2 regions of the Streptomyces sp. NPDC000410 genome follow, and region 2 is predicted to be linked to the other one. Evidence: predicted binding sites of a transcription regulator. Region 2 holds the regulator's gene; the other holds the start of a gene.
The links. Region 2 encodes HspR, which represses chaperone genes until heat shock. Its sites were predicted from a motif close to TTGAGNNNNNNNNNCTCAA; they were not measured.
Positions count from the first base shown of each region.

Region 1: the regulator HspR is predicted to act here: its motif matches at 11,733-11,751, upstream of lon (endopeptidase La).

Region 1 is NZ_JBEPDM010000038.1:58,643-72,833, forward strand. It holds gene ABT342_RS28630 (multifunctional oxoglutarate decarboxylase/oxoglutarate dehydrogenase thiamine pyrophosphate-binding subunit/dihydrolipoyllysine-residue succinyltransferase subunit) at 1-2,328, opposite strand, end outside; gene ABT342_RS28635 (HAMP domain-containing sensor histidine kinase) at 2,588-3,709, opposite strand; gene ABT342_RS28640 (response regulator transcription factor) at 3,706-4,449, opposite strand; gene ABT342_RS28645 (spermidine synthase family protein) at 4,534-5,277, opposite strand; gene ABT342_RS28650 (hypothetical protein) at 5,317-5,919, opposite strand; gene ABT342_RS28655 (hypothetical protein) at 5,928-7,307, opposite strand; gene ABT342_RS28660 (ABC transporter ATP-binding protein) at 7,304-8,107, opposite strand; gene ABT342_RS28665 (zf-HC2 domain-containing protein) at 8,104-9,240, opposite strand; gene ABT342_RS28670 (RNA polymerase sigma factor) at 9,237-9,857, opposite strand; gene ABT342_RS28675 (rhomboid-like protein) at 9,915-10,670, shown strand; gene ABT342_RS28680 (hypothetical protein) at 10,786-11,556, shown strand; gene lon (endopeptidase La) at 11,774-14,188, shown strand.
Region 2 is NZ_JBEPDM010000024.1:42,841-57,031, reverse strand. It holds tRNA gene ABT342_RS23125 (tRNA-Gly) at 247-320, opposite strand; gene dcd (dCTP deaminase) at 847-1,422, shown strand; gene ABT342_RS23115 (phosphoribosyltransferase) at 1,436-1,936, shown strand; gene ABT342_RS23110 (choice-of-anchor D domain-containing protein) at 2,119-3,675, shown strand; gene ABT342_RS23105 (Yip1 family protein) at 3,838-4,779, opposite strand; gene ABT342_RS23100 ((Fe-S)-binding protein) at 5,018-7,288, opposite strand; gene ABT342_RS23095 (sugar transferase) at 7,371-7,907, opposite strand; gene dnaK (molecular chaperone DnaK) at 8,181-10,046, shown strand; gene grpE (nucleotide exchange factor GrpE) at 10,046-10,696, shown strand; gene dnaJ (molecular chaperone DnaJ) at 10,736-11,914, shown strand; gene ABT342_RS23075 (heat shock protein transcriptional repressor HspR) at 11,919-12,362, shown strand; gene ABT342_RS23070 (helix-turn-helix transcriptional regulator) at 12,578-13,558, opposite strand; gene ABT342_RS23065 (hypothetical protein) at 13,689-13,940, shown strand; gene ABT342_RS23060 ((2Fe-2S)-binding protein) at 13,937-14,191, shown strand, end outside.

The DNA.
Region 1 (14,191 bases), on a different contig from region 2:
CGGGTCGTCACCGTTCACGTGGAAGATCGGCGCCTCGATCATGCGGGCCACGTCGGTCGCGTACATCGACGAACGCGACGACTCCGGGGCGGCCGTGAAGCCGACCTGGTTGTTGATGACGACGTGGACCGTGCCGCCGGTGCGGTAGCCGCGCAGCTGCGACATGTTGAGCGTCTCGGCCACGACGCCCTGGCCGGCGAAGGCCGCGTCGCCGTGCAGGGCGATCGGCATGACGGTGAAGTCCGTGCCGCCCTTGTTGATGACGTCCTGCTTGGCGCGGGCGACGCCCTCCAGGACCGGGTCGACGGCCTCCAGGTGCGACGGGTTCGCGACCAGGCTGACCTTGATCTGCTCGCCGTCCAGGCCGGTGAAGGTGCCCTGGGCGCCCAGGTGGTACTTCACGTCGCCCGAGCCGTGCATCGACTTCGGGTCGAGGTTGCCCTCGAACTCGCGGAAGATCTGCGCGTACGACTTGCCGACGATGTTCGCCAGGACGTTCAGGCGGCCGCGGTGGGCCATGCCGATGACGACCTCGTCCAGGCGGGACTCGGCCGCGGAGTCGATGACCGCGTCGAGCAGCGGGATGACGGACTCGCCGCCCTCCAGCGAGAACCGCTTCTGGCCGACGTACTTCGTCTGCAGGAAGGTCTCGAACGCCTCCGCCGCGTTGAGGCGGCGCAGGATCCGCAGCTGCTCCTCGCGCTCCGGCTTGGCGTGCGGGCGCTCCACGCGGTCCTGGATCCACTTGCGCTGCTTCGGGTCCTGGATGTGCATGAACTCGACGCCGGTGGTGCGGCAGTACGAGTCGCGCAGCACGCCGAGGATGTCGCGGAGCTTCATCATCGACTTGCCGGCGAAGCCGCCGACCGCGAACTCGCGCTCCAGGTCCCACAGGGTGAGGCCGTGCTCGGTGATGTCCAGGTCGGGGTGCTTGCGCTGCTTGTACTCCAGCGGGTCGGTGTCGGCCATGACGTGGCCGCGGACCCGGTAGGAGTGGATCAGCTCGAAGACGCGCGCGGCCTTGGTGACGTCGTCGTCGTGGGAGGCGTCGATGTCCTTGAGCCAGCGGACCGGCTCGTAGGGGATGCGCAGGGCTTCGAAGATCTCGTCGTAGAAGCCGTCCTCGCCGAGGAGGTAGTTCGCGACGATCCGCAGGAACTCGCCGGAGGCGGCGCCCTGGATGACCCGGTGGTCGTACGTCGAGGTCAGGGTCATGACCTTGGAGATGCCCAGCTTGTTCAGGGTGTCCTGGGAGGTGCCCTGGAACTCGGCCGGGTAGTCCATCGAGCCGACGCCCATGATCACCGACTGGCCGGGCATCAGACGCGGCACGGAGTGCACGGTGCCGAGGCCGCCGGGGTTGGTGAGCGAGACGGTGACGCCGGTGAAGTCGTCCATCGTCAGCTTGTTGTTGCGGGCGCGCCGGACGATGTCCTCGTAGGCCTGCCAGAACTCGAAGAAGTTCAGCGTCTCGGCCTTCTTGATGCCGGCGACGACGAGCTGGCGGTCACCGTTCGGCTTCACGAGGTCGATGGCGAGGCCGAAGTTGACGTGCGGCGGCTTGACCAGGACGGGCTTGCCGTCCTTCTCGCCGTACGACCAGTTCATCGACGGCATGGCCTTGATCGCCTGCACCATCGCGTAGCCGATCAGGTGCGTGAAGGAGATCTTCCCGCCCCGGGCGCGCTTGAGGTGGTTGTTGATGACGATCCGGTTGTCGAAGAGCAGCTTCACCGGGACGGCGCGGACGGACGTGGCCGTCGGCAGCTCCAGGGAGGCGTTCATGTTCTTCGCGACGGCGGCGGAGGGGCCGCGCAGGGGGACGAGCTCGGGGCCCTCGGGGGCCTCCTTGGCGGGCGCGGCGGCCTTGGCGGGCGCGGCAGGGGCCGCGGGCTTCGCCGGGGCCGCAGCGGGCGCCGGGGCGGCGGCTGCGGGCTTCGCCGGGGCGGGAGCAGGCGCCGGAGCCTGTGCGGTGCCCGGCGTCTGCGCCGCGGGTGCGGCAGGTGCGGCAGGTGCCGCGGGGGTGGCAGGCGCCGGAGCCTGTGCGGTGCCCGGCGACTGCGCGGTGCCCGCGGCACCGGTCTGGGGGGGAGCGTCCGCGGCGGGGGGCGCCCCCGCGGCGGCGGACCCGGCGGCACCCGCGCCGCCCGGCTTGTAGTCGGCGAAGAAGTCCCACCAGGCGCGGTCGACCGAATTCGGGTCCTGGAGGTACTGCTGGTAGATCTCGTCGACGAGCCACTCATTGGGACCGAACGCGGCAGCGGGGTTCTTCCCCTGCCCGTCAGGGTCGGTCGAAGTGCTCGAGTTACTGGGGGACTGAGACGACACGGCGGCAACCGCCCTCTTCCGCTTCACAAGGTGATGGACAGCGGAAATAAAGGCTACGCCTCCGGGACCGGGAGGTGCAGACCGGGCGTCGCCATCGTCGCGCAAGTCACACCGAGGACCCGGTTTCGGCGTAGGAAATGGCGGGAAACAAGCGTGGTTCCCCTTCGGACCGGGTACGCGTCAGCGCGGCTGCGGCCCGCCGGCCCGCACCCATTTTTCACCTACACGCAGAAGCTGCGCTTCCGGTTCGAACCCTACGTCAACCGCGCTGCTGAGGGACTCCCGGAAGAGTGACCCGGATGCGGCACCCGCGTGCCGATTCGGCCACCCCGATGCGACCCCCGTGCAGCTCGACGGCCCAGCGGGCGATCGCCAGGCCCAGGCCCGTACCGCCGTCGCTGCCCGGCCCGTGCGGGGAAACGACGCTGCCCCGGTTGAACCGTTCGAACACCTTGTGGCGCTCCGACTCCGGGATGCCGGGACCCTCGTCCTGCACCTCCAGCTCCAGGGACTCGGGCCGGGTGCCGCGCCGGGCGCTGACCGTGACCCGGCCGTGCGGCGGGGAGTGCTTCACGGCGTTGTCGATCAGATTGGCCATCACCTGGTGCAGCCGCTCCGCGTCCGCGTGCGCGGTCAGCTCGGGCGGCTGCACCTCCAGGTGCAGATGGACGTCCTTGCGGGTGTGGTTCCCGGAGCCGGAGGTCAGCCCGCGCCGCCCGGCCGCCAGATTGGCCTCTTTCAGCACGCCCGACAGATACGGCCACACCTCGAAGCGCCGTGCTCGCAGCGAGACCACACCGTTGTCGAGCCGGGACAGATCCAGCAGCGTCTCGACCAGCCGGCCGAGGCGCTCGGTCTGTTTCAGCGCGGTGCGCATCGTCTCGGGATCGGCGGCGGAGACCCCGTCCACGACGTTCTCCAGGACCGCGCGCAGGGCCGCGATGGGGGTGCGCAGCTCGTGCGAGACGTTGGCCACCAGCTCCTTGCGGTGCCGGTCCACCGCCTCCAGGTCGTCGGCCATGCGGTTGATCGTGTTCGCGAGGTCGCCGAGCTCGTCGCGGCGGTCCGCGCCGCTCACCCGCCGGGTGTAGTCACCGTGGGATATCGACTTCGCCACGGTGTTCATCTCGTCCAGCGGGGCCGTCAGGCCGTGCCCCACGAACTGGGTGATCAGCAGCGTGGTGATCATCGCGAAGACGGTGATGTAGCGCAGCTCCGCCCCGGTCCTGAAGGCGACCAGCGCCAGGCCCGAGGTGATCAGCACCGAGACCACGACCAGGGCCCCGAGCTTGGTCTTGACCGAGATCTCCACCGACGCGAGCCGGGAGCGGAGGCGGCACGGACTCAGGCCGGGCAGCCTCGGCCGGCGCGGCCGGCTCATGGCGCCGGGGTCTCCAGGGCGTAGCCGACGCCGTGGACCGTACGGATCCGCTCGGCGCCGATCTTCCGGCGCAGCGCCTTGATGTGGCTGTCGACCGTCCGCGTACCCGAGGCATCGGCCCAGTCCCAGACCTCGGCGAGCAGCTGCTCGCGCGAGAGGACCGCGCGAGGCGTGTTCGCCAGGCAGACCAGCAGGTCGAACTCGGTCGGGGTGAGGTGGACGTCCTCGCTCCTGACCCGGACCCGGCGCTGGGCGTGGTCGATCTCCAGCTCGCCGAGGCGCAGGATGCCGCTGCGCGGCGTCACGGCGGCCAGCGCGGCACGCTCGACCCGGCGCAGCAGGACGTGCACGCGCGCGGCGAGCTCGCGCATCGAGAACGGCTTGGTCATGTAGTCGTCCGCGCCGACGCCGAGCCCGACCAGCATGTCGGTCTCGTCGTCGCGGGCCGTGAGCATCAGCACCGGCACCGGCCGCTGAGCCTGCACCCGGCGGCAGACCTCCAGCCCGTCGAAGCCGGGCAGCATCACGTCGAGGACCATCAGATCGGGCTGCCAGGCCTCGGCGGCCTCGACCGCCGCCGGGCCGTCCGTCGCCGTCTGGACCAGGAAGCCCTCGGCGCGCAGCCGGGCTCCGATGGCCTCGACGATGGTGGCGTCGTCCTCGACCACCAGCACCCGGCGCTGGGCACTGGCCGTCGCATACGACGCGGCGCCGTTATTGCTGGTGTGTGTCTGCTCCATCGCCCCGCCCCTGTCGCGCACTGCGAGCTGCGTGTAGATCGGTCTGTCAGGTCAGTCAGCGTAAAGGCATCGCTCGCGTCCCGGCTACGCAGGGCGAACAGCGAGGTGGACCACGTCCGGTACGCCTCGGGCAACGCGGATCTCTTCCGTCCTTACCCCGTTGAATCCGGCATTCCGCAATGACTCTTCGAAATCGCCGGAGGGCCTGGCCGACCATACGGCGAGCACTCCGCCGGGGGCCAATCGCCGTGCGCAGGCGGCGAGTCCGGCGGGTGAGTACAGGCTCGCGTTGTCCTCGGTGACGGTCCAGTCGGGGCCGTTGTCGATGTCGAGGCAGAGGGCGTCGTACGTGTCTGAAGCGTTATGGACGTACGAGACGAGGTCCGTGTGGATGATCTCGGCCCGGGGGTCGGCGAGGGCGTCGGCGGTGATCGAGGAGAGCGGGCCTGACACGTGCCAGTCGATGATCGCCTGCTCGCGTTCGACGACGGCGATACGGCCCCAGGCGGGGTTGGCGGCGGCATGGGCGAGGGAGAAGCCGACGCCGAGCCCGCCGATCAGCACGGAGGGCCCGGCGGTCGCGATGGCCCCGGTGGTCCCGGTCGGCGGGTCGGGGCGGTCGGCGAGCGTGTCCAGGGCCGCGTCGATCAGCAGGCGTTCCGAGCGGCCGTCCGAGGTGTCCATCAGGAAGCAGCCGTTGGCGATGATCTCGTGGACGTCCCCGTCCGGGCCGCGGCGTCGCCGCAGGACGACCTCGCCGTACGGTCCTTCGCGCCGGTCGAGCGTCCGGGGGCCTGGGACATCGGTGATATCGCTGGGCAGAACCATGATCTCCAGGTTACTGAGCCGGGGCGGCCGCCCGCTGCGTCATCCGCCTTCCGGACGGGCCCCGCGCCACACGTACAGCGCGCCCCCGGCGACGTACGCGGACAGCGCCACCACCCATGCCGCGACCTGGGGGCCCGGCTGCATCGGCCAGGCCCACACGGCCGCCGCGCCGCCCGGGACGCCGGGCGCCGCCAGATAGACCGCGCTGAGGTACGCCGTCAGGGGCAGCCAGCTGATCCGCGCCCCCAGCAGCGCCGCCGTCCCCGCCGTCACTCCTGCCGCGCCGAGCAGGTTGCGCACCATGGCCGGGGCGCCGAACTCCTCCGGATGCCCGGGTACGGAGAGCGCCAGCACTAGTCCCGCGAACGCGGTGAGCCCGAGCAGTTGGCGCAGCCTGCGCGGCGGCCAGGGGCGTACGGCCGTACGGTCCAGCTCGTCGGAGTGCGTGAACAGACTCGTACCGATGGCCGAGGCGGCGAGCAGGGGTGCGAGTACGACGACGGGGACGCGTGCGGTGTGGTCGAACGCCTCCGATGCCTGAAGGCGCCAGGCGCACCACGCGGCGGCGACGGCGGTGGTGACGAGGACGGAGAGGGTGACGGGGAGGGCGCGGGAGCGGGCGTGGAGCAGGGGAAGTCTCATGGGAACTCTCATGGGACGGGCACCTGCGCGGCGTCGCAGCGGTCGGCGGACAGGTAGCGGGCGAGGTAGGCGCGCTGGTCGGCGGGGGACTTGGCTTCGAGGCGGGCGAGGTGGCGGAGCTCGGCGGGGCCCAGGATCGGGCCGAGGCCGTCGGCGGGGGAGAGCCATGCGCCGACCGCGTTGTTGACGGCCAGGGCCCGTTCCCAGTCCGGCGCTTGGAAATCGGCGTCCTCGCAGGACTCTGAGAACAGGTGGTCCACCGCCGAGTCGGCGTACGCGACGGGGTCCTTCAGCCGCCCGCGTACGGAGTCGAACGCGGGCGGGGGCAGTTGGGCCTCGCCCTCGGCGGGGTTCGGGTCGACCCAGCGGGTGGGCGCGCCGGGGACGCCCCGGAGCCGGGCGTTCAGCGGGGCGAGGGCCGCCGAGACGGCGGGCAGCAGGGCGCGGTCGACCGCGCTGACGCAGACCTGCGGGGTGCCGTCGTCACAGACGGGGCGCGCGGCCCACGGGTCGGGGCGCCACAGCCCGTCCCCGGTCTGCGCGATGAGGACGGCGGCGGCGCAGGCGGCGGTGAGCGGGACGAGCGCGGTGGCGCGGCGGCGGGCGGCGTAGGCGAGCAGTACGGCGGCGGCGAGGCCCCCGGCCCAGACCATGCTCACCGGCCCGAACCACCAGACGGGCCGGTCCAGGAAGTAACTGTGCTGGTTGGCGGGATTCAGCCAACGGGCGGGTGGCTCGCTGTAGTTCGGGTAGGCGAGGCCGACGTAGGTGACGACGGCCAGCAGCGGCGCGGTGAACCGCCAGGGGATCGCCCTGCCCAGGACGAACCCGACGGTCCCGAGCGAGGCCAGGACCACCGCGTCGGCGGCGACCAGCTCCAGGTGCGGGGCGCCGCCGCTGACGTACGGCCAGGTGGCGAGGAGGCAGCCCGCGGCGGCGATCAGGTACCCGACGGCGGGCCAGAGAGCGATGGGCGCGGCGGCGAGCAGCGTCTGCCGCAACGGGCTGCCGGGCAGCGAGGCCCGCCAGGCTCCCGTGCCGCGCCGCCGCTCCCGCCCGCCCTGCCAGCACCCGGCCGCCACGGCGAGCGGCCCGCAGAGCAGCACGCCGGCGACCCGGAGGAGGTCGGTCGCGTCGGTCCAGCGGTTCTGCCAGCCGTTGACATAGTCGGCCTTCCCGTACATGGCCACGGCGACGACGACGGCGGTCCCGGCCCCGGCCCAGGGCCCGACGCCGCGCCGTAGCTCGGTGCGCAGGGCGCGCGGCGCCCGCCGCCGCGCGTGCGGGGTGCCGGGGGCGGTGGGTGTGCCGTGTGGCGTGGTGGTGGTGTCGGAGGCGGGCGGTGCTGCGGGCGCGGGAGGCCTGGGAGAGGAGTCGTGTGTCGTCATCGGGAGGCTCCCGTCGGGCCGGCCGGTGCCGCGTCGGCGGCGCGGGAGCGGTGGGTTCGGAGGGCTGTCGTGTAGCCGCGTTCGATGGCGTTGGCCGTGTCGTCCGCCGAGTCCTCGCCCAGCGCGGTGAGTTCGTCCGTCGTGCCGCGGAAGGCGACCCGGCCCGCGTCGAGGAGGGTCACCTCGGTACAGGCCGCCGCGACGTCCTCGACGAGGTGGGTGGAGACGATCACGGTGGAAGCGGTGCCCACGTCGCGGAGCAGTGCTCTGAATTCGACCCGCTGCTCCGGATCGAGACCGGCCGTCGGCTCGTCCAGCAGCAGCAACTCCGGTTCGTTGACGATCGCCTGGGCGATGCCGACGCGCCGCACCATGCCGCCCGAGAGCGTCTTCACCTTCGCGTCGATCCGGGCGGTGAGCCCCACCCGGTCGACCGCGCGCTCCACGGCGGCGGGGACCAGGGCCGGGTCCATGTCCTTCAGCCACGCGACGTACGCGACGAACTCGCGCACCGTGAAGCCCGGGTAGTAGCCGAAGTCCTGTGGCAGATAGCCGAGCCGCCGCCGGATCTCGGTGCGATCGCGGGGCGCGGCGGCATCCCTGCCGAGCAGTTCCACGCGCCCGGCGGTGGGCGCGGCGACGGTCGCCAGGACCCGGATGAGCGAGGTCTTGCCCGCGCCGTTCGGGCCGAGCAGGCCGTGTACGCCGGAGCCGAAGCCGAGCCGGACCGCGTCGAGCGCCACGGTGCGGCGGTGCCGGACCGTCAGCTCGTCGACGGCGACGGTGTGGACGGAGTTCACGGGTTCCCCCAGTGTCCGAAGGACGGATAGTCGAACGCCCGCCTGCGCAGGGCGAGCAGCCCCGCGCAGGCGGCGGCCGCGGCGGCCCAGACGGTCTGGGCCGCCGGGCCGGAGACGTACGGGGCGATGCGGCCGGTGAGTTCGGCGGCCGGTGCGGTGAGCAGCCGGCCGGCCAGCAGCGCCGGGCCGAGGGTCGCGCCGAGCCAGCCGACGGCGAGCACCGAGGCGGCCGTGCGGCACCCCACGTAGGAGCCGAGCGCGAGCGCCGCGAGGGTGAGCGCGAGTCCGGGCAGCAGCCAGGCGGCCGCGCCCGGCGCACCGGTCAGCGGCGGCAGCAGCGCTCCCGAGGCCGTCAGCAGCGGCACGCTCACCGCCAGCACGGTGGCGGTCCGCGTCAGCAGCAGGCGCAGTCCGCCCGCCGGGGTCGAGGCGGCGACCTCGTGCATCGGGTCGGCGTGGCGCCCGTACGACACCGCCACCCCGGCGAGCGGCAGCACGGGCGCGACGGCCAGCAGCAGCGGCCGCGCCCCCGTGAACCCGGCCCCGTACGCCAGCCCCACGGCCCCCACGACCACCAGCGCGAGCGCGACGAGCCAGGCCCCGTGCAGGGCCGGTCCGACGATCCAGGCCCGCCTCGCGGCCCATCGGGCGCGGCCGCGGCCCATCGGGCCCTGCCGCACCGCGTGCCCCTCGGCCGCGGCCGAGGCCGCCCCTGCCGCCTCCGTCAGGAGTGCCGTACGGACCGACTCCAGCACCGTCCCCGCCGAGGTCGCGCGGACGGCGGCCGAGACGCGTGCGGCGCAGGCGGCGCAGGATTCGACGTGCTTCTCCAGGGACCAGGCGTCCGGGTCGGGGAGCGTCCCGGCGGCGTAGCGGCCGGCCAGGGCGTCGGTCACATGCCAGTCGCGGGTCCGCCGGTCACGGGCGCGGCCGTCGCTGTCGTGGGCGGCGTCATGGGCGCCGCCACGAGCACCGTCGCGGTCGCCGTCGCGGTCGCCGTCACTGGCGCGGGCGCGGGCGCGGTCGAGGGCGCCGTCGCGTTGGCGGGCGCCGTCACGGGCGCCTTCACGAGCACCGTCGCGGTCGCCGTCACTGGCGCGGACGCGGTCACGGGCGCCGTCGCGGGCAGTCATGCGGTGCCTCCCAGGGGGTCGGCGGCGGGCGCCAGGTGGGCGAGGGTGGCGCGCAGTTCGCGGCGGGCGCGGCGAGCGCGGGTCTTGACGGTGCCCTCGGGTATGCCGAGGAGGCGCGCGGCCTCGCGGGTGGTCAGACCGTCGATGACCGTGGCGCGCAGGACGTCCCGCAGCTCGGGCGAGATGCGGTCGAGGGCGGCGCCCACATCCCCGTACTCCAGTCCCGCCAGCACCCGTTCCTCCGCCGACGGCACGGACGGGGCCGGGAGCCGGTCGACGGGCGCCGGTTCGTCGGCGGTACGCCCCTGGGCGCGCCGCGCGTCGACGAGGCGGCGGGCCGCGATGGTCCAGAGCCAGCCGCCCGCCTCGCCGCCGCGGTGCGAGGCGGCGGACCGCCAGACGGTGACGAAGGTGTCCTGGAGGACTTCCCGTACGGTCTCGGGGTCCGCGCAGCGGCGGGTCAGACGGGCGTGCAGCCAGCCCGCGTGCCGGTCGTAGAGCGCGGCGAGCGCGTCCGCGTCCCGGTGCGTCGCGACGCGGCGCAGCAGTGCCGCGTCGTCACCGTCACCGTCCCGGTCTTCGTCCCGGTCCTCGCCCTTGGGGCGCAACAGTCTCACGCACTCTCTATCGCTCGGAGCGCGCCAACCGGTTCTCCTGTTCGCCTGTGTTCTCCTGTGTCGCACGCCATAGGCGGGGAGTTGGACGACGTGCGGGGTGATCGCGTTGGCTGGGGAGCGTACGGGCCGTCGATCCTAAGGAGCCCTCGCGTGGTGCGGCGGCCCGAGTCATCCGACCGCGGTCTGCCGGGTTCGCCCGCGCGGCTCCTGCCCACCCCGGCCGGAACCCCGTTCACCTTCTGCTACGCGCTCGTCCTCGTCGCCACCTCCCTGTACGCCGAGTACGGCGATCCGGCCACCGTCTCCGCCCTGTTGCGCGGTTCCAGCACGGATGTCGCCCATCTGGCCGTCGCCCCGATGCTCGTGCTCGTCGCCAGCGCGCTGTGGGTCGCGGGCGGACTCGCGTCACCGCTCGCCGTCGTCTTCCTGTTCGTGCTCACCGCGCTGGAGCGCCGGATCGGTGCGTGGCGCGCCGCCGGGGTCTTCCTGGGCGGGCATGTCGTGGCGACCCTCGCCACGGAGATCCCGGTCGGGCTCCTTGTCGCGGCCGGGCAGTTGCCCGGATCCTCCCTGCACCGGCTCGACTACGGCATCAGTTTCGGCCTGCTGGCGAGCGTCGGTGCGCTGGCCGGGCTGTTCGCCCCGGTGCCACGGGCCGTGGTCCTCGGGTGGGTGTCGGTGGTGCTGCTGGGCAATCTCCTGGCCTTCGAGGACCCGCTCGCCGACGCGGGCCATCTGCTGGCGCTTCTCGTCGGTGTGGCGAGCCTGCCCGTCGTACGACGCGGGGCGTACAGCGAAGAGCCATGCGGGTGATGAAGGAGTTGATATACGAGCAAATCGGATTTTTGGGGCGCAAAGTGTACGCGTCCGCGTCTCTTCGCAACAGGAGAACCGCATGCCCTCCATGCCCCGACTGTCACGTGCAGCCGTGCGTAGCCTGGCCGTCGCCACCACCATCGTGGCCGCGGCGGCCGCCACGTGCGCCCCCTCCCAGGCCGCCCATCCCGCCCAGTCGTCCCACCAGTGCGTGGTCAACGGCGAGGCGGTGCCGCCCAGCGACACCGTCTACGGCACGCCCGGAAACGACATCATCGAGTGTGAGAACGACGTCGAGAACGTCGTCATCTGGGGCGGTGAGGGCGACGACAGTATCCGGGTCAAGGGTCTGATCATCGACTCGCAGGTCCTCGGTGGGGACGGCAACGACACCATCCAGACCTCGCACCTGCTGCCGCGCGAGTCGTTCTCCACGGTCCGGGGGAACGCCGGCAACGACACCATCATCGTCGCCACGGTGATCGGTACGGCCGACGCCGAGGCCACGGTCTACGGCGACCAGGGCGAGGACAAGATCACCGTCGGCAGCGTCTTCGGCGCGCCCGGCTCGCACGCCCGGGGCGGCGGCCAGGTGTTCGGCAACGACGGCGCCGACAAGATCTACACCGGGACCATCGACTTCGGCGGCCGCGTCCTCGGCGGCAGCGAGAACGACCTCATCGAGGCCAAGGCCGTCGGCCCCGAGGCCGGCGGCGAGATCCAGGGCGGACCCGGCGCCGATGTCATCACCGGCCCCGAGGGCAAGGTGCTGAGCGCCGGACCCGGCTGGGGCGTCGTGGACGGCGGCCTCGCCATGGACACCTGCAAGGTCGTCCACTCCAACCCGCAGCGGGCGCGCAGCACCATCGCCAGCTGCCCCTGATCGGGCATCGCTCGCCTGCCCGTCTGTCTGTCGTCTGTCTGTCTGTCGTCACCGGCCGGGTGGCCTCCCGTTTTCCTCTGGGAGGCCACTCGGCCTTCGCGTGTCCCCGTCGGCGGTGTTCGCCGTGATCGCTCACGGCGAACACTCCCGGGGGAACATCCGGCGACCCTTCTGCATTGAGTCGGTACAGCTCAACTTGACTGCTGAAGGGGAGATCATGGCTGCTGAGTCCTCGGCCCACAACAACGCCCTCACCCTGCCGGTGCTTCCGCTCGACGACGAGGTCGTGCTGCCCGGAATGGTGGTACCGCTCGACCTCTCCGACGCCGATGTCCGCGCCGCGGTCGAGGCCGCCCAGGCCGCCGCCCGTGCGGAGCCGGGCAAGCCCAGGGTGCTCCTCGTGCCGCGGATCGACGGGACGTACGCCGCGACCGGTGTGCTCGGCACCGTCGAACAGGTCGGCCGGCTCTCCGACGGCGACCCCGGCGCGCTCATCCGCGGGCGTGGCAGGGTGCGGATCGGCGCGGGTACGACCGGTCCCGGCGCGGCCCTGTGGGTCGAGGGCACCCGGGTCGAGGAGAGCGTGCCCGATCCTCTGCCCGGCCAGGTCGCCGACCTCGTCAAGGAGTACAAGGCCCTCGCCACGAACTGGCTGAAGAAGCGCGGCGCCTGGCAGGTCGTGGACCGCGTCCAGCAGATCGACGACGTGTCCGCCCTCGCCGACAACTCCGGCTACTCGCCGTTCCTGACCACCGCCCAGAAGGTGGAACTGCTGGAGACCGCCGACCCGGTCGCCCGGCTCAGGCTCGCCACCGAGCAGCTCCGCGAGCACCTCGCCGAGCAGGACGTCGCCGAGTCCATCGCCAAGGACGTCCAGGAGGGCGTCGACAAGCAGCAGCGCGAGTTCCTGCTGCGCCGCCAGCTCGAAGCCGTACGCAAGGAGCTGCGCGAGCTGAACGGCGAGTCCGAGGGCGACGAGACCGACGACTACCGGGCCAGGGTCGAGTCCGCCGACCTCCCCGAGAAGGTCCGCGAGGCCGCCCTCAAGGAGGTCGAGAAGCTGGAGCGGTCCAGCGACCAGAGCCCCGAGGGCTCCTGGATCCGCACCTGGCTCGACACCGTCCTCGAACTGCCGTGGAACGAACGCACGGAGGACGCGTACGACATCCAGGGCGCCAAGGCGACCCTCGACGCCGAGCACGCGGGCCTCGACGACGTGAAGGAACGGATCACCGAGTACCTGGCGGTGCGCAAGCGCCGCGCCGACCGGGGCCTCGGCGTGGTCGGCGGACGGCGCGGGGGCGCGGTCCTCGCGCTCGTCGGCCCGCCCGGCGTGGGCAAGACCTCGCTCGGCGAGTCCGTCGCCCACGCGATGGGACGCAAGTTCGTCCGGGTCGCGCTCGGCGGCGTACGGGACGAGGCGGAGATCCGCGGCCACCGGCGTACGTACGTCGGCGCGCTGCCCGGCCGTATCGTCCGCGCCATCAAGGAGGCCGGGTCCATGAACCCGGTGGTCCTGCTCGACGAGATCGACAAGGTCGGCTCCGACTTCCGGGGCGACCCGGCGGCCGCGCTGCTGGAGGTGCTGGACCCGGCGCAGAACCACACCTTCCGCGACCACTACCTGGAGGTCGAACTCGACCTGTCCGACGTCGTCTTCCTGGCGACGGCGAACGTGCTGGAGGCCATCCCGGAGGCACTGCTCGACCGGATGGAACTGGTCAGGCTCGACGGGTACACCGAGGACGAGAAGGTCGTCATCGCCCGCGACCACCTGCTCCCGCGCCAGCTGGAGCGGGCCGGCCTGGCCGGTGGCGAGGTGACCATCGACGAGTCCGCGCTGCGCAAGCTGTCCGGCGAGTACACCCGCGAGGCGGGCGTGCGGAACCTGGAGCGGGCCATCGCGCGACTGCTGCGCAAGGTCGCGGCCCAGCACGAACTGGGCGAGCGGGAACTGCCGTTCACCGTCACGGACGGGGAGCTGCGCGGGCTGATCGGGCGCCCCCACCACGTCCCCGAGTCCGCCCAGGACCCCGCCGAGCGCCGAACGGCCGTGCCCGGCGTGGCGACCGGGCTCGCGGTCACCGGCGCGGGCGGCGACGTGCTGTACGTGGAGGCGTCGCTGGCCGACCCGGAGACGGGCGGGGCGGGGCTGACCCTGACCGGCCAGCTCGGCGACGTGATGAAGGAGTCCGCGCAGATCGCGCTCTCCTTCCTCCGCTCGCACGGAGCCGAGCTGGAACTGCCGGTGACGGGGCTGAAGGACCGGGGCGTGCACATCCACTTCCCGGCGGGCGCGGTCCCCAAGGACGGCCCGAGCGCGGGCATCACGATGACGACGGCGCTCGCGTCGCTGCTGTCGGGCCGGCTGGTCCGTACGGATGTGGCGATGACCGGTGAGGTGTCGCTGACCGGGCGGGTGCTGCCGATCGGCGGCCTGAAGCAGAAGCTGCTGGCCGCGCACCGGGCGGGGACCACGACCGTCGTGATCCCCAAGCGGAACGAGGCGGACCTGGACGACGTCCCGGCCGAAGTCCTGGAGAAGCTGGAGGTCCACCCGGTGACCGACGTCCGCCAGGTCCTGGAGATCGCCCTCGCCCCGGCGGAGGTCCCGGTGGCGGCGGCCGCGTAACCC
Region 2 (14,191 bases):
CCCAGTAGTGCGAGTCGGCCCTGTGAATCCGGTACAGGGAACCCCTGGCTCAGAGCTTCCACCGGGCTGTAGTGGTGGTAATGACGGCGTAGGTACAGGTCAGAAACTTCATGCGGGACTGTCGGCGAGACAACGCAGGGTTTCGTCCCCTCCGCGTGCCCCCTCTTGCGGGACTGAAGGGAATGCGGGCAGCGACACTCGTCTGCCAACAAACAAGCCCCAGGTCGCTGACCTGGGGCTTTGCAGTGGAGCGGGTGACGGGAATCGAACCCGCGCTCTGAGCTTGGGAAGCTCATGTTCTACCATTAAACTACACCCGCGAAACGGTCCGACTGATCGCTACCGCATCGTCGCACACTGTACCCCATCGAGGCCCCCCGGTGTATCGCCCCGGAGGGCCTTCGTGCTGTCCGGGCCCGGTCGAGGACCGGCGGCCGATTCGGGGGCGGGGTAGGCGATGTGGCTGCGGCGTGGAGGGGTTGAGGCGTACCGTTGCGGGCGGAGTGCCGGGTGCGGTGGTGTCCTGTTCATCCCCTAATGTGGCTATCTCGTCCACGCTTGTTGGGGAAGGGACTTGATGGACTTGATGGACCCGATGGACTCCATGGACGCGACGGATCGCACCGTCGTCCGCTGTGCCGAGGGGCATGTCTTCGCTACCTCGACGTTCCCGATGCAGCAGCTCGGTACCGGCCGGATCGGGCCCGGGCGGCTTATTCGGTGTCCGCGGTGTGCGCGGTTGAGGCATGCCGTGCCTGTGGAGTTGCAGCAGCACTGAGGGCCTGCGGAGCGCGCGGGACCCCGTCCGATTGGGGCGGGCCCGCGCGCTCTGCGTATCCTCGGGGCGTGCTTCTCTCAGACAAGGACATCCGGGCCGAGATCGACGCGGGACGGGTGCGTATCGACCCGTACGACGATTCGATGGTGCAGCCCTCGAGCATCGACGTGCGGCTCGACCGCTATTTCCGGGTGTTCGAGAACCACCGCTATCCGCACATCGACCCCGCCGTCGAGCAGGCGGATCTGACGCGGCTGGTCGAGCCGGAGGGCGATGAGGCGTTCATCCTGCACCCCGGCGAGTTCGTGCTGGCGTCGACGTACGAAGTGATCAGCCTGCCGGACGACCTCGCGTCCCGGCTGGAGGGGAAGAGCTCCCTCGGGCGGCTCGGGCTGGTGACGCATTCGACGGCCGGGTTCATCGACCCCGGGTTCTCGGGGCATGTCACGCTGGAGCTGTCGAACCTGGCCACCCTGCCGATCAAGCTGTGGCCGGGGATGAAGATCGGGCAGCTGTGCATGTTCCGGTTGAGTTCGCCGGCGGAGCACGCGTACGGGAGTGAGCGGTACGGGTCCCGGTATCAGGGGCAGCGGGGGCCGACGGCTTCCCGGTCGTTTATGAATTTCCATCGGACGCAGGTGTGAGGACCGGTACGTCATGAGTGAGGCAGTGCGCGAGAACCTGACGTACGAGAAGTTCGGCGGAGCCATCCGCGAACTCGCCCAGACCATCGCCGATGACGGGTACGAGCCCGACATCGTGCTGTCCATCGCGCGCGGCGGGGTCTTCGTCGCGGGCGGGCTGGCGTACGCGCTGGACTGCAAGAACATCCACCTCGTGAATGTCGAGTTCTACACAGGAGTGGGTCAGACCCTCGAAATGCCCGTGATGTTGGCCCCCGTGCCGAACGCGATCGATTTCTCGAACAAGAAGGTCCTGATCGCGGACGACGTCGCCGACACCGGCAAGACGCTCAAGCTCGTGCACGACTTCTGCCTCGATGCCGTCGCCGAGGTGCGGTCCGCCGTGATCTACGAGAAGTCCCACAGCCTCGTGAAGTGCGAGTACGTGTGGAAGCGGACGGATGACTGGATTAACTTCCCCTGGTCGGTCGAACCGCCTGTGGTACGTCGAGAGGGTCAGGTGCTGGACGCCTGAGGCGGGTCTGAGGCGTCTGAGAGGCGCCTGAGAGGCCTTGAGACGTGACTGCGCCCGTCGGCCCTCCTGGGGCGGCGGGCGCAGCTCATGACGAGGCAGACCGAGCCGCCGTTCGGCTGATTACGCAGGCGGTGGCGTGTCGTCAGAGGGGCGAGGGGCCGGATTGCGGTTCTTCTGGCCCTATGACAGTCAGATTTCTTGTGCGGGCCGTGGCCGCGATGGCCGCCGGGCTCGTGCTGGTGGCGCTCCCGGGTGGCGCCGTCCATGCCGACGCGGCTTCCGCAGCCGCCGCTTCCGCTGTTCCCAAGGTGCTGATCAAGACCGTACAGACGCCGGGTGACGGGTTCGCGTTCGCCGGGGCCCCGGCCGGCGGCGGGGACGCGCTGGCTCCGGCGCCGCCGGCCACCAGCACCCTGGTCGACGGCGTGGTGTTCTTCTCCTCGACGACGGCGGCCACCACCTACTCGTTCAGCAACGGGACCACCACCGTGGCGATCCCCGCCGCCGCCCTCACCTCCGACGTCATCGCCGGGCGGACGGTCGTCAAGGCTGTGCTGTCCGACTTCGCGCCAGGACTCGTCGGGTCTTCGGCCTCCACGACGTTCACCGGCTCGGCCCAGGGCGGGGAAGACGTGCGGTGGCGGTTCGCCGCCATCTACACCACCCCCGGCGGTACGGAGAACAAGCAGGTCGCCCTCGTCGGCGATCCGGTCGAGGTCCCCGTCGGCGGTCAGGTCTCGATGGCGTCGGCCACGCCACTGACCCCCAGCAGCGCCACGAGTGCCCGGGTCGGTGCCCGGGGCGACATCGTGCCGACGGGTGTCGTGTTCACGGTCGACAGCAACGGGACGACCGGAACCACCCAGGCTTTCACCGACAACGTCGCTCTGGGTACGAGCGTGTGGGGCGCGGGCGCCACCTCGGCCACGGCGCGCTTCGGCCAGCTCCCCAGGGGGAATCCGTTCGCCGCCCTGGCGTATGCCGTGAGCTACGAGCTCCCGGTGGGCGTCCCCGCCGCCTCGCTCAGCCCGTCGAGTCACAACTTCGGCGATCAGAAGGTGGGGACGACGGGGCCGGGGCAGACGTTCACGCTGACCAACACCGGCGCCACCACGGTGAGCGTCTCCGGTGTGACCCTGGCCGGTGCGAACCCGGCCGACTACACCATCACCGGCAACAACTGCGGCGGAGCGGTGCTGGCGCCGACCGGCACCTGCACGGTCACGGTCGCCTTCGCCCCCACCGCCACCGGACTCCGTACGGCGACGCTGTCGGTGGCGTCGAATGCCGGTACGAAGTCGGCGGCGCTCACCGGTACGGGCGTCACGGCGCCGGCCGAGAACACGGCCGATCTGCAGATCAAGGTGGACGCGCCGAAGCAGGTCGAGCCCGGGGAGCGGTACACGTACACGGTGACGGTGAAGAACAAGGGTCCGGCGGCGGCGCAGGGTGTGGTGGCCGCGTTGGATCTGCGGGGGAACAGGCGGGTGATCTCGGTGGTCTCGGTCAGTCCGCAGCCCAGTGGCGGCGGCGAGGCGGGGCTGAACCCGCAGCTGAACTACGTGGACTGGGAGATCGGCACGCTGGCGGCGGGCGAGGTGCAGCGGTTCCGGGTGAACGTGACCGCTCCGGACCGGGCGTCGACGGTCGAGGCGCTGGCGCGGGTCAAGAGCACCACCGAGGACCCGAGGCGCAGCAACAACAGCCAGCGGATTCTGACGCGCGTCGAGTGGCGTTGATGATCGACGGATGAGGCGTGAGGGATGAAGCGTGAGGGATGAGGCGTGAGGGATGAGGCGTGAGGGATGAGGCGTGAGAGATGAGGCGTGAGAGATGAGAGAGGCCCCGGCCGGAATACCGGCGGGGCCTCTCTCACACGCGTCGTACGGATCAGGTACGGATCAGATCGTGCCGAGCTTGATGATCGACAGCAGCGCGATCAGCTGGATCGCCGACGCGCCCAGCGCCTTCGGCCACGGCAGGTCGTGCGACCTGCTCACCATCGCGGTGAACAGCGCGCCCGCCGCCAGCCACGTCAGCCAGCCCACGACCTGGACCAGCGAGTTCTCGCCGCCCAGGAAGAGGGCGAAGAGCAGCCGGGGGGCGTCCGTGATGGACATGATCAGCATGGAGAGGCCGACCGTCGGCTGCCACGCGCCGTCGCCGCCGAGCTGGCGGGCCAGGGTGTGGGTGACCGCGCCGAGGATGAGCCCGCCGATGACGAAGGCCGTACCGGTGATGAGCACGGAGACGATCACCTGGGAGAACGGTGCGTTGATCGCCTCCTCGCGGGTCTGGTCGAAGCCGAAGAGCGCGAGCAGGCCGTAGAGGAACGACACGGACAGGGCCGGGCCCCAGACCGGGTAGTCGCGCATCTGGAGGAACGTCGGGCCCGGACGCAGCACGATGCCGCTCAGCAGGGCCTTCCAGGTCAGCCGAGGGCCCGCGGGCGCGGCGGTCGAGGCGCCGGCGCGGTAGGTGGCGCCGTTGCCGTAGGGGTCCTCGCCGATGCTGAACGCCGTGGTGTGACCGGGGGTGTTCGCATACGGGTCGCCGTGCCCGCCGTGGCCGCCGTGCCCGCCGTGACCGCTGGGGGCAGGGCCCGGGGCGCCGTAGCCGTACGGGTCCGGCTGCTGCTGGTACGGGTCGCCGAAGTACTCCGGCTCGCCGTGGCCGCCCGGCCCCGGGCCATGCCCGTGCCCCGGTCCCGGCCCTTGTGCCTGGGGCCACTGCTGCTGCGGGTACGGGGGCGCGGCAGGGGCGCCGCCGTACTGCTGCGGTCGTTGTTGTTGCTGCGGGGTGCGGTTGTTGTCCCGGCCGCGTCCGATCCTGAATCCAGCCACGCAATCGAACGTACCCGGTCGCGCGTTGTCAGGCGGCCACGAGCCCGGTAACCAGGGGCCTTTGCGGCCGAGCTGTGACATCCCCTAGGGGAACCCCGGGGGGTTTTCCCCAGGTCAGGTCAGGTCAGGTCAGTGGCTCAGCAGCGTGCACATACGCGTACAGGCACGCGTACGCATACGAAAGCGGCCGGTCCTGCCCCCGAGGCAGGTCCGGCCGCTCATCGATTCAGAAGGACGACTACTTCACGGGTTCCGGTTCCGGAGCCGGCTCGGTCTCCGAGTCACCCGCTCCCGGGTCCACCGGCGTCTTGACGGAGTCGAGCAGCAGCTGCGCCACGTCCACGACCTGGAGCGACTCCTTGGCCTGGCCGTCGTTCTTCTTGCCGTTGACCGAGTCGGTCAGCATGACGAGGCAGAAGGGGCAGGCCGTCGAGACGATGTCGGGGTTGAGCGACAGCGCCTCGTCCACGCGCTCGGTGTTGATGCGCTTGCCGATGCGCTCCTCCATCCACATGCGCGCACCACCGGCGCCGCAGCAGAAGCCGCGCTCCTTGTGGCGGTGCATCTCCTGCTGGCGCAGGCCCGGGACGGCCGACATGATCTCGCGCGGGGGCGTGTAGACCTTGTTGTGGCGGCCCAGGTAGCAGGGGTCGTGGTACGTGATCAGGCCGTCGACCGGGGTCACCGGGACGAGCTTGCCCTCGTCGATGAGGTGCTGGAGCAGCTGCGTGTGGTGGATGACCTCGTACTCGCCGCCCAGCTGCGGGTACTCGTTCGCGATCGTGTTGAAGCAGTGCGGGCAGGTCGCGACGATCTTCTTCGAGGACTTGGGCTTCTTGGTGCTCTCGTCCTCGTCGTCCTCGCCGAAGGCCATGTTCAGCATGGCCACGTTCTCCTGGCCCAGCTGCTGGAACAGCGGCTCGTTGCCGAGGCGGCGCGGCGAGTCACCGGTGCACTTCTCGTCGCCGCCCATGATCGCGAACTTGACGCCCGCCATGTGCAGCAGCTCCGCGAAGGCCTTGGTGGTCTTCTTGGCCCGGTCCTCCAGGGCACCCGCGCATCCGACCCAGTACAGGTAGTCGACCTCGGAGAGGTCCTCGACGTCCTTGCCGACGATCGGGACCTCGAAGTCGACCTCCTTGGTCCACTCGACGCGCTGCTTCTTGGCCAGGCCCCAGGGGTTGCCCTTCTTCTCCAGGTTCTTGAGCATCGTGCCCGCCTCGCTGGGGAAGCTGGACTCGATCATCACCTGGTAGCGGCGCATGTCGACGATGTGGTCGATGTGCTCGATGTCGACCGGGCACTGCTCCACGCACGCACCGCAGGTGGTGCAGGACCACAGCACGTCCGGGTCGATGACGCCGTTCTCCTCGACGGTGCCGATCAGCGGGCGCTCGGCCTCCGCCAGCGCGGCCGCCGGGACGTCGGCGAGGGCCTCGGCGGACGCCTTCTCCTCGCCCTCCATCGTCTTGCCGCCCCCGGCCAGCAGGTACGGGGCCTTGGCGTGCGCGTGGTCGCGCAGCGACATGATCAGGAGCTTGGGGGAGAGCGGCTTGCCGGTGTTCCAGGCGGGGCACTGCGACTGGCAGCGGCCGCACTCCGTACACGTCGAGAAGTCGAGGATGCCCTTCCAGCTGAACTGCTCGACCTGGGAGACGCCGTAGACGTCGTCCTCGCCCGGGTCCTCGAAGTCGATCGCCTTGCCGCCGGACGTCATCGGCTGGAGCGCGCCGAGGGCGGTGGAGCCGTCGGCGTTGCGCTTGAACCAGATGTTCGGGAAGCCCAGGAAGCGGTGCCAGGCCACACCCATGTTGGTGTTCAGCGAGACCGTGATCATCCAGGTGAAGGACGTGACGATCTTGAGCGCCGCGAAGAAGTAGGTGAGGTGCTGGAGCGTGCTCAGGCTCGTGCCGTCGAGCAGCGCGATCAGCGGGTACGAGGCGAAGAAGCCCGGCTCCCAGCTGGTGACGTGGTGCTGGGCGCCCTCCAGGGCACGCAGCGTCATGATGCAGACGCCGACGATGAGGATGACGGCCTCGACGAAGTACGCCTGGCCCGTCTTGGAGCCCGCGAAGCGGGACTTGCGGCCCGCCTTGCCCGGCCTGCTCAGCTGCCGGATCACGATCAGGGTCAGGATGCCGAGGACCGTCATCAGACCGAGGAACTCGGTGAAGATCTCGTACGGCAGCCAGTCGCCGATGATCGGGATCAGCCAGTCGGCCTGGAAGAGCTGGCCGAAGGCGTTGACGATCGTGAGCAGCAGCGAGAAGAAGCCCACCGCCACGAACCAGTGCGCCACGCCGACGACGCCCCAGCGGTTCATGCGGGTGTGGCCGAGGAACTCCTTGACCAGCGTGATGGTGCGCTGCGTGGGATCGCCGGTCCGGGTGCCCGCGGGCACCGGCTGGCCGAGCCGCACGAAGCGGTAGATCTGCGCGATGGCACGGCCGAACAGCGCGACGGCCACCACCGTGATGACCAGCGACACGATGATCGCGGCGAGTTGCATTGGGGCTCCTCGGGCCTGCGAGGTGGGAAGATCCAGCACTTACTAAGCGGTAACTTATTCAGTCCGTGCTGAGACTACCCACTTATTTCGCCGCACTGTAGCCGCGCAGGCGGTGATCTGCGTCGCTCAGGCCACCCTCAGCCGGGCCGCCCTCGGCGGGCGCGTGCAGCAAGGCCGGGAGGGTGCCGAGCAGCACCTTCAGGTCCAGCCCGATCCCATGGTGCTCCACATAGTGCTGATCGAGCAGCTCGGGCTCGTCCCACGGCAGTACCGAATGGCGCCGGAGCTGGGCGAGGCCGGTCAGGCCGGGCTTCACGCTCTGGCGCCAGCGCCTGCGGGCGCGCGGATCGCCGGGCCTGAGCGCCGCCGGGCCGACGAGGGACAGCTCACCCCGTACGACATGGGGCAGCCGGGAGAGCAGGTCGAGCCGCAGCCGGCGGGTGCGCAGCGAGCGGACGGTGATCGGGGCGCCGTGCAGTCCGGTCCGTGTCTCGCGTACGAAGGCGCCGCCGGGGGTGCGACGGAGCGCCGCCGCGAGCGCCGCCACCGTCACCAGGGGTGCGGTGAGGATCAACAGCGCCGAGCCGAGGGTGAGATCGAGAAGGCGCTTGGCTCGCATGAAGTCACCCGACCGTTCCGTGCGTTCCGTGCCGTGCCGTGCAAGTTCCGTGTGCGCGCGTATGCCTTGTGTGCGCGTGTGCGCCTTGTGTTTCTGTGGCTTTGTGTCTTTTCGTGCGCTTTATCTGAACCATGGCACGGTGGAGGGCCGGAAGTGTGGAGGCCGCGCCGGGGCGCACCATAGTTGAGTCGATCGGGCTCAGGTCTGTTGACTCGATGGGGCCGGTGGTGCATCCTTGAGCGAGTTCCACTCAAGTTCTCTGGAGGAATTGAAATGGCACGTGCGGTCGGCATCGACCTGGGCACGACTAACTCCGTCGTCAGCGTTCTGGAGGGCGGCGAGCCCACCGTCATCACCAACGCCGAGGGCGCCAGGACCACGCCGTCCGTCGTCGCCTTCGCCAAGAACGGTGAGGTGCTCGTCGGCGAGGTCGCGAAGCGTCAGGCGGTCACCAACGTCGACCGGACCATCCGGTCCGTGAAGCGTCACATGGGCACCGACTGGAAGATCGAGCTCGACGGGAAGAACTTCAACCCGCAGCAGATGAGCGCGTTCATCCTGCAGAAGCTCAAGCGGGACGCCGAGTCCTACCTGGGCGAGAAGGTCACCGACGCGGTCATCACCGTCCCGGCGTACTTCAACGACTCCGAGCGGCAGGCCACCAAGGAGGCCGGCGAGATCGCGGGTCTGAACGTCCTGCGCATCGTCAACGAGCCGACCGCGGCCGCCCTGGCCTACGGCCTGGACAAGGACGACCAGACGATCCTCGTCTTCGACCTCGGTGGCGGCACCTTCGACGTCTCGCTGCTGGAGATCGGCGACGGCGTCGTCGAGGTGAAGGCCACCAACGGTGACAACCACCTCGGTGGTGACGACTGGGACCAGCGCGTCGTCGACTACCTGGTGAAGCAGTTCCAGAACGGGCACGGCGTCGACCTGTCCAAGGACAAGATGGCTCTCCAGCGTCTCCGTGAGGCCGCGGAGAAGGCGAAGATCGAGCTGTCGTCCTCGACCGAGACGACGATCAACCTGCCCTACATCACGGCGTCCGCCGAGGGCCCGCTGCACCTGGACGAGAAGCTCACGCGCGCCCAGTTCCAGCAGCTGACCGCCGACCTGCTGGAGCGCTGCAAGACGCCGTTCCACAACGTCATCAAGGACGCGGGCATCCAGCTCTCCGAGATCGACCACGTCGTTCTCGTGGGTGGCTCGACCCGTATGCCGGCCGTCGCCGAGCTCGTCAAGGAGCTGACCGGCGGCAAGGAGGCCAACAAGGGTGTGAACCCGGACGAGGTCGTCGCCATCGGCGCCACGCTCCAGGCCGGTGTCCTCAAGGGTGAGGTCAAGGACGTCCTGCTCCTCGACGTGACCCCGCTGTCCCTCGGTATCGAGACCAAGGGCGGCATCATGACCAAGCTCATCGAGCGCAACACGACGATCCCGACGAAGCGCTCGGAGATCTTCACGACGGCCGAGGACAACCAGCCGTCCGTGCAGATCCAGGTCTACCAGGGCGAGCGCGAGATCGCGGCGTACAACAAGAAGCTCGGCATGTTCGAGCTGACCGGCCTTCCGCCGGCCCCGCGCGGCGTCCCGCAGATCGAGGTCTCCTTCGACATCGACGCCAACGGCATCATGCACGTGACCGCGAAGGACCTGGGCACGGGCAAGGAGCAGAAGATGACCGTCACCGGCGGCTCCTCGCTCGGCAAGGACGAGGTCGACCGGATGCGCCAGGAGGCCGAGCAGTACGCGGAGGAGGACCACCGCCGCCGCGAGGCCGCCGAGACCCGCAACCAGGCCGAGCAGCTCGTCTACCAGACCGAGAAGTTCCTCAAGGACAACGAGGACAAGGTCCCCGGTGACGTCAAGACCGAGGTCGAGACCGCTGTCACCGAGCTGAAGGAGAAGCTCAAGGCCGGCGAGGCCGGCGACGCCGACAGCACCGCGGAGATCCGCACGGCCACCGAGAAGCTCGCGGCCGTCTCTCAGAAGCTCGGCCAGGCCATGTACGCCGACGCGCAGGCCGGCCAGGCCGCGGGCGGCGCCGACGCCCCGCAGGGCGAGGCCAAGGCCGACGACGACGTCGTCGACGCCGAGATCGTCGACGACGAGAAGCCGAAGGGCGGCGCTGCCTGATGACGGAGGAGACCCCGGGCTTCGAGGAGAAGTCTGACGTCCCCTCCGGCGCCACTCCCGAAGACGCGGCGCAGGCCGCCTCCCCCTCCACGGAGGAGGGGGCGGCCCCCGCCGGGGACGCAGCGAAGACGGAAGACCCGACCGCGGGTCTGACGGCGCAGCTGGACCAGCTCCGTACCGCGCTCAACGAGCGCACGACGGACCTCCAGCGGCTCCAGGCCGAGTACCAGAACTACCGCCGGCGGGTCGAGCGGGACCGGGTCACGGTCAAGGAGATCGCTGTCGCGCAGCTCCTGACCGAGCTCCTGCCCGTCCTCGACGACATCGGCCGTGCCCGCGAGCACGGCGAGCTGGTGGGCGGCTTCAAGTCGGTGGCCGAGTCGCTGGAGACCACGGCGGCGAAGATGGGCCTCCAGCAGTTCGGCAAGGAGGGCGAGCCCTTCGACCCGACGATCCACGAGGCCCTGATGCACTCGTACGCGCCGGACGTCACGGAGACGACCTGCGTCGCGATCCTGCAGCCGGGCTACCGGATCGGTGAGCGGACCATCCGTCCCGCGCGGGTCGCGGTGGCCGAGCCCCAGCCGGGTGCGACGCCCAAGTCGGAGGACTCCGAGGAGTCCGCCGACAAGAAGGACAGTGAGCAGTAACAGCGGCAGGGCCGGCAGTACCTGGGAGGAGGGACGTCGATGAGCACGAAGGACTTCGTGGAGAAGGACTACTACAAGGTTCTCGGCGTCCCCAAGGACGCCACCGAGGCCGAGATCAAGAAGGCGTACCGGAAGCTCGCCCGCGAGTTCCACCCGGACGCCAACAAGGGCGACGCCAACGCCGAGGAGCGCTTCAAGGAGATCTCCGAGGCCAACGACGTGCTCGGCGACGCGAAGCGGCGCAAGGAGTACGACGAGGCGCGCGCCCTCTTCGGCAACGGCGGCTTCCGGGCCGGTGGTCCCGGCGCCGGCGGCTCGTTCAACTTCGACCTGGGTGACCTCTTCGGCGGCACCCAGGCCGGAGGCGGCGGCGCCGGCGGCTTCGGCGGCGGTCTCGGCGATGTCTTCGGCGGACTGTTCAACCGGGGCGCCGGGCCGGGTGCGCGGACGCAGCCGCGCCGCGGCCAGGACATCGAGTCCGAGGTGACGCTCAGCTTCACCGAGGCCGTCGACGGGGCGACCGTGCCCCTGCGGATGTCCAGCCAGCAGCCCTGCAAGGCCTGTTCGGGCACCGGCGACAAGAACGGCACACCGCGCGTGTGCCCGACCTGCGTCGGCACCGGCCAGGTCTCGCGCGGCGGCAGCGGATCGTTCTCGCTGACCGACCCCTGCGTGGACTGCAAGGGCCGCGGGCTCATCGCCCAGGACCCCTGCGAGGTCTGCCACGGCAGCGGTCGTGCCAAGTCGTCGCGGACCATGCAGGTCCGCATCCCCGCGGGAGTGAGCGACAGCCAGCGGATCCGGCTGCGCGGCAAGGGTGCTCCGGGCGAGCGCGGCGGCCCGGCCGGCGATCTGTACGTCGTCGTCCACGTCGACGCCCACCCGGTCTTCGGCCGCAAGGGCGACAACCTCACCGTCACCGTGCCGGTCTCCTTCGCGGAGGCGGCGCTCGGCGGCGAGGTGAAGGTGCCGACGCTCGGCGGGCCCCCGGTCACGCTGAAGCTGCCGGCCGGCACTCCCAACGGCCGTACGATGCGCGCCCGGGGCAAGGGCGCGGTCCGCAAGGACGGCACCCGCGGCGATCTGCTGGTCACCGTGGAGGTCGCGGTGCCCAAGGACCTGGGAGCCGAGGCGCGGGAGGCCCTGGAGGCGTACCGCGAGGCGACTGCCGACGAGGATCCGCGGGCAGAACTGTTCCAGGCTGCGAAGGGAGCGTGACGCGATGGACGGCCGGCGCCGTAATCCGTATCAGCTGACCGACGAGACTCCTGTGTACGTCATCTCGGTGGCGGCGCAGCTGTCCGGACTGCACCCGCAGACGCTGCGGCAGTACGACCGCCTCGGCCTCGTCTCTCCCGACCGTACGGCCGGGCGGGGCAGGCGCTATTCGGCCCGCGACATCGAACTGCTCCGCCAGGTGCAGGCGTTGTCGCAGGACGAGGGCATCAACCTGGCCGGCATCAAGCGCATCATCGAGCTGGAGAACCAGGTCGCGGCGCTCCAGCAGCGGGTCGCCGAGCTGTCGCAGGCCGTCGAGGGCGCTGCGGCGGCGATGCAGCAGCGCGAGGCGCAGGTGCACGCGTCGTACCGGCGCGATCTGGTGCCGTATCAGGACGTGCAGCAGGCGAGCGCGCTGGTCGTGTGGCGGCCCAAGCGTCCCGAGTAGCTCCATCGGTCCCCACCCGGTCCCCCGGAGGCTCACGGCGCCCTCAGAGGCGCTCACGGCGCCTCCTGAGGCCCGCAGCAGGCCCCGTAAGGATCCGTAAGGCCCCGCAAGGCCTCGCAGGCCCCTTCGCTTCGGCGGAGGGGCCTGCGTGCGCACGGAGAGGCTCGCGGGCGTCCGTGCGTCCGTGCGTGCGTGCGTACGGGCGGGGGCGGGCCTCAGCCGTCCTGCTCCAGGATCCCGGACTGGGCGATGAGATAACCCAGTTGCGCCCGCGAACCGCTGCCGAGCGCGGAGGCGAGCTTGGCGATGTGCGCCCGGCAGGTGCGGACGTTCATGCCGAGCCGGCGGGCGATCGCCTCGTCGACGTGGCCCTCGACGAGCAGCTTGGCGATGGAGCGCTGGACTCCGCTGACGCCGGTCACCGTGGGCTCGTACGTCACCGGGTCGTCGAGCGGGATGGCCTGCATCCAGAACTGGTCGAAGACGCCGACGAGATACTCCACCAGGCCCGGGTGGTGCAGCTCCAGCGCGACCTGGCGGTCCCGGCTGGCCGGCACGAAGGCGACCTTGCGGTCCACGATGATCAGCCGGTCGATGATCTCCTCCAGCGTGCGCACCTCGACCTCGGGCCCTATGCGCTCCAGATACGCCAGGGTGATCGGCTGATGGCGGGCGGTGTGCTGGTAGAGGGTGCGCATCCGGATGCCCCGGCCGAGGAGCGGTCTGACCCGGCGGAGCGCCTCGCCGAAGGTGGTCGCGCTGCGGCCGCTGCCGGGCTGGACGGTCAGCAGCTCCGACGTGCACTCGGCGACGACGCGGTCGAGGCTCGCGTTGATGCGGGCGAGCCCCTCGAGGACGGTGATCGCGTGGGTCGTCGAGGGGTCCTGGGCGCTGATGGTCATGAATGGCTCGAATGCGTCCGCAAGTTCGACGGTGAGGCGTCTACGCTCCTGGATTTCGTTCTCGATCGGCAGCAGCAGCTGGGCCAGCGCGGCGGAAGGCGGGACCGGACGGAGCCACTGGATGTCGTCGGGATCGGGACGCAGCAGGTCCAGGTCGATCAGGCAGGGTGCGCCGACCACCTCTCCGCGGGCTATTCGGCCGGTGCGCAGGGCGCTCGAGTACAACCGAGAACCTGCCTCGCACAGGTCAGCATGTGTATGAGGGTGCCCCTTGTTGTCCTGTTCTGACCGCATCTATACACCCCCAGGCTTTTGCAATACAGGAACATGATGCATTGGGTCAGTGGTGGAAACGTGGAGAGTGAGCCATCGTCGTGGCTGCGGGGGAGCCGTAGGAATCACTTTCAAGTGAGGTTGCTCGGTCATGGCCAAGAAGCTCATAAGCACCGTTGTTGGTGCCGCGCTCATCGCTGCTGCCGCGGTGGGAGTGGCGGCATCGGCCGAGGATCCCGGGTGGGGTCTGAGCACTGCCCGGCAGGTTGCCGCGGCGGCCGACCCGGGCTGGGGCGTCCAGGACCCCGGCTGGGGTGTCGTACGGGCCAAGGCGGCCGACCCGGGCTGGGGCGTCGCGCCCGCCGAGGTCGCCGACCCGGGTTGGGGGTCCGCGGAGGCATGACGGTTCCCGAGGATCCCCGCTTCCGCCGCGAGATGGCGACCGCGTACCGCTCCGGGTGGCACTTCATCGACCTCGTCACGGCGGTGCCGCATCGTGGCGATTCGTTGATGGTCACCCTCTTCGGCGAACCGGTGGTCATCAACCGTGGCGAGGACGAGGAGATCCGCGCCTACCGTTGCCTCCGGCGACCCCGCGGAGCGCCACAGCCCGTTCGCTGTGCCATCAGGTACGGCATGATCTTCGTCAATCTC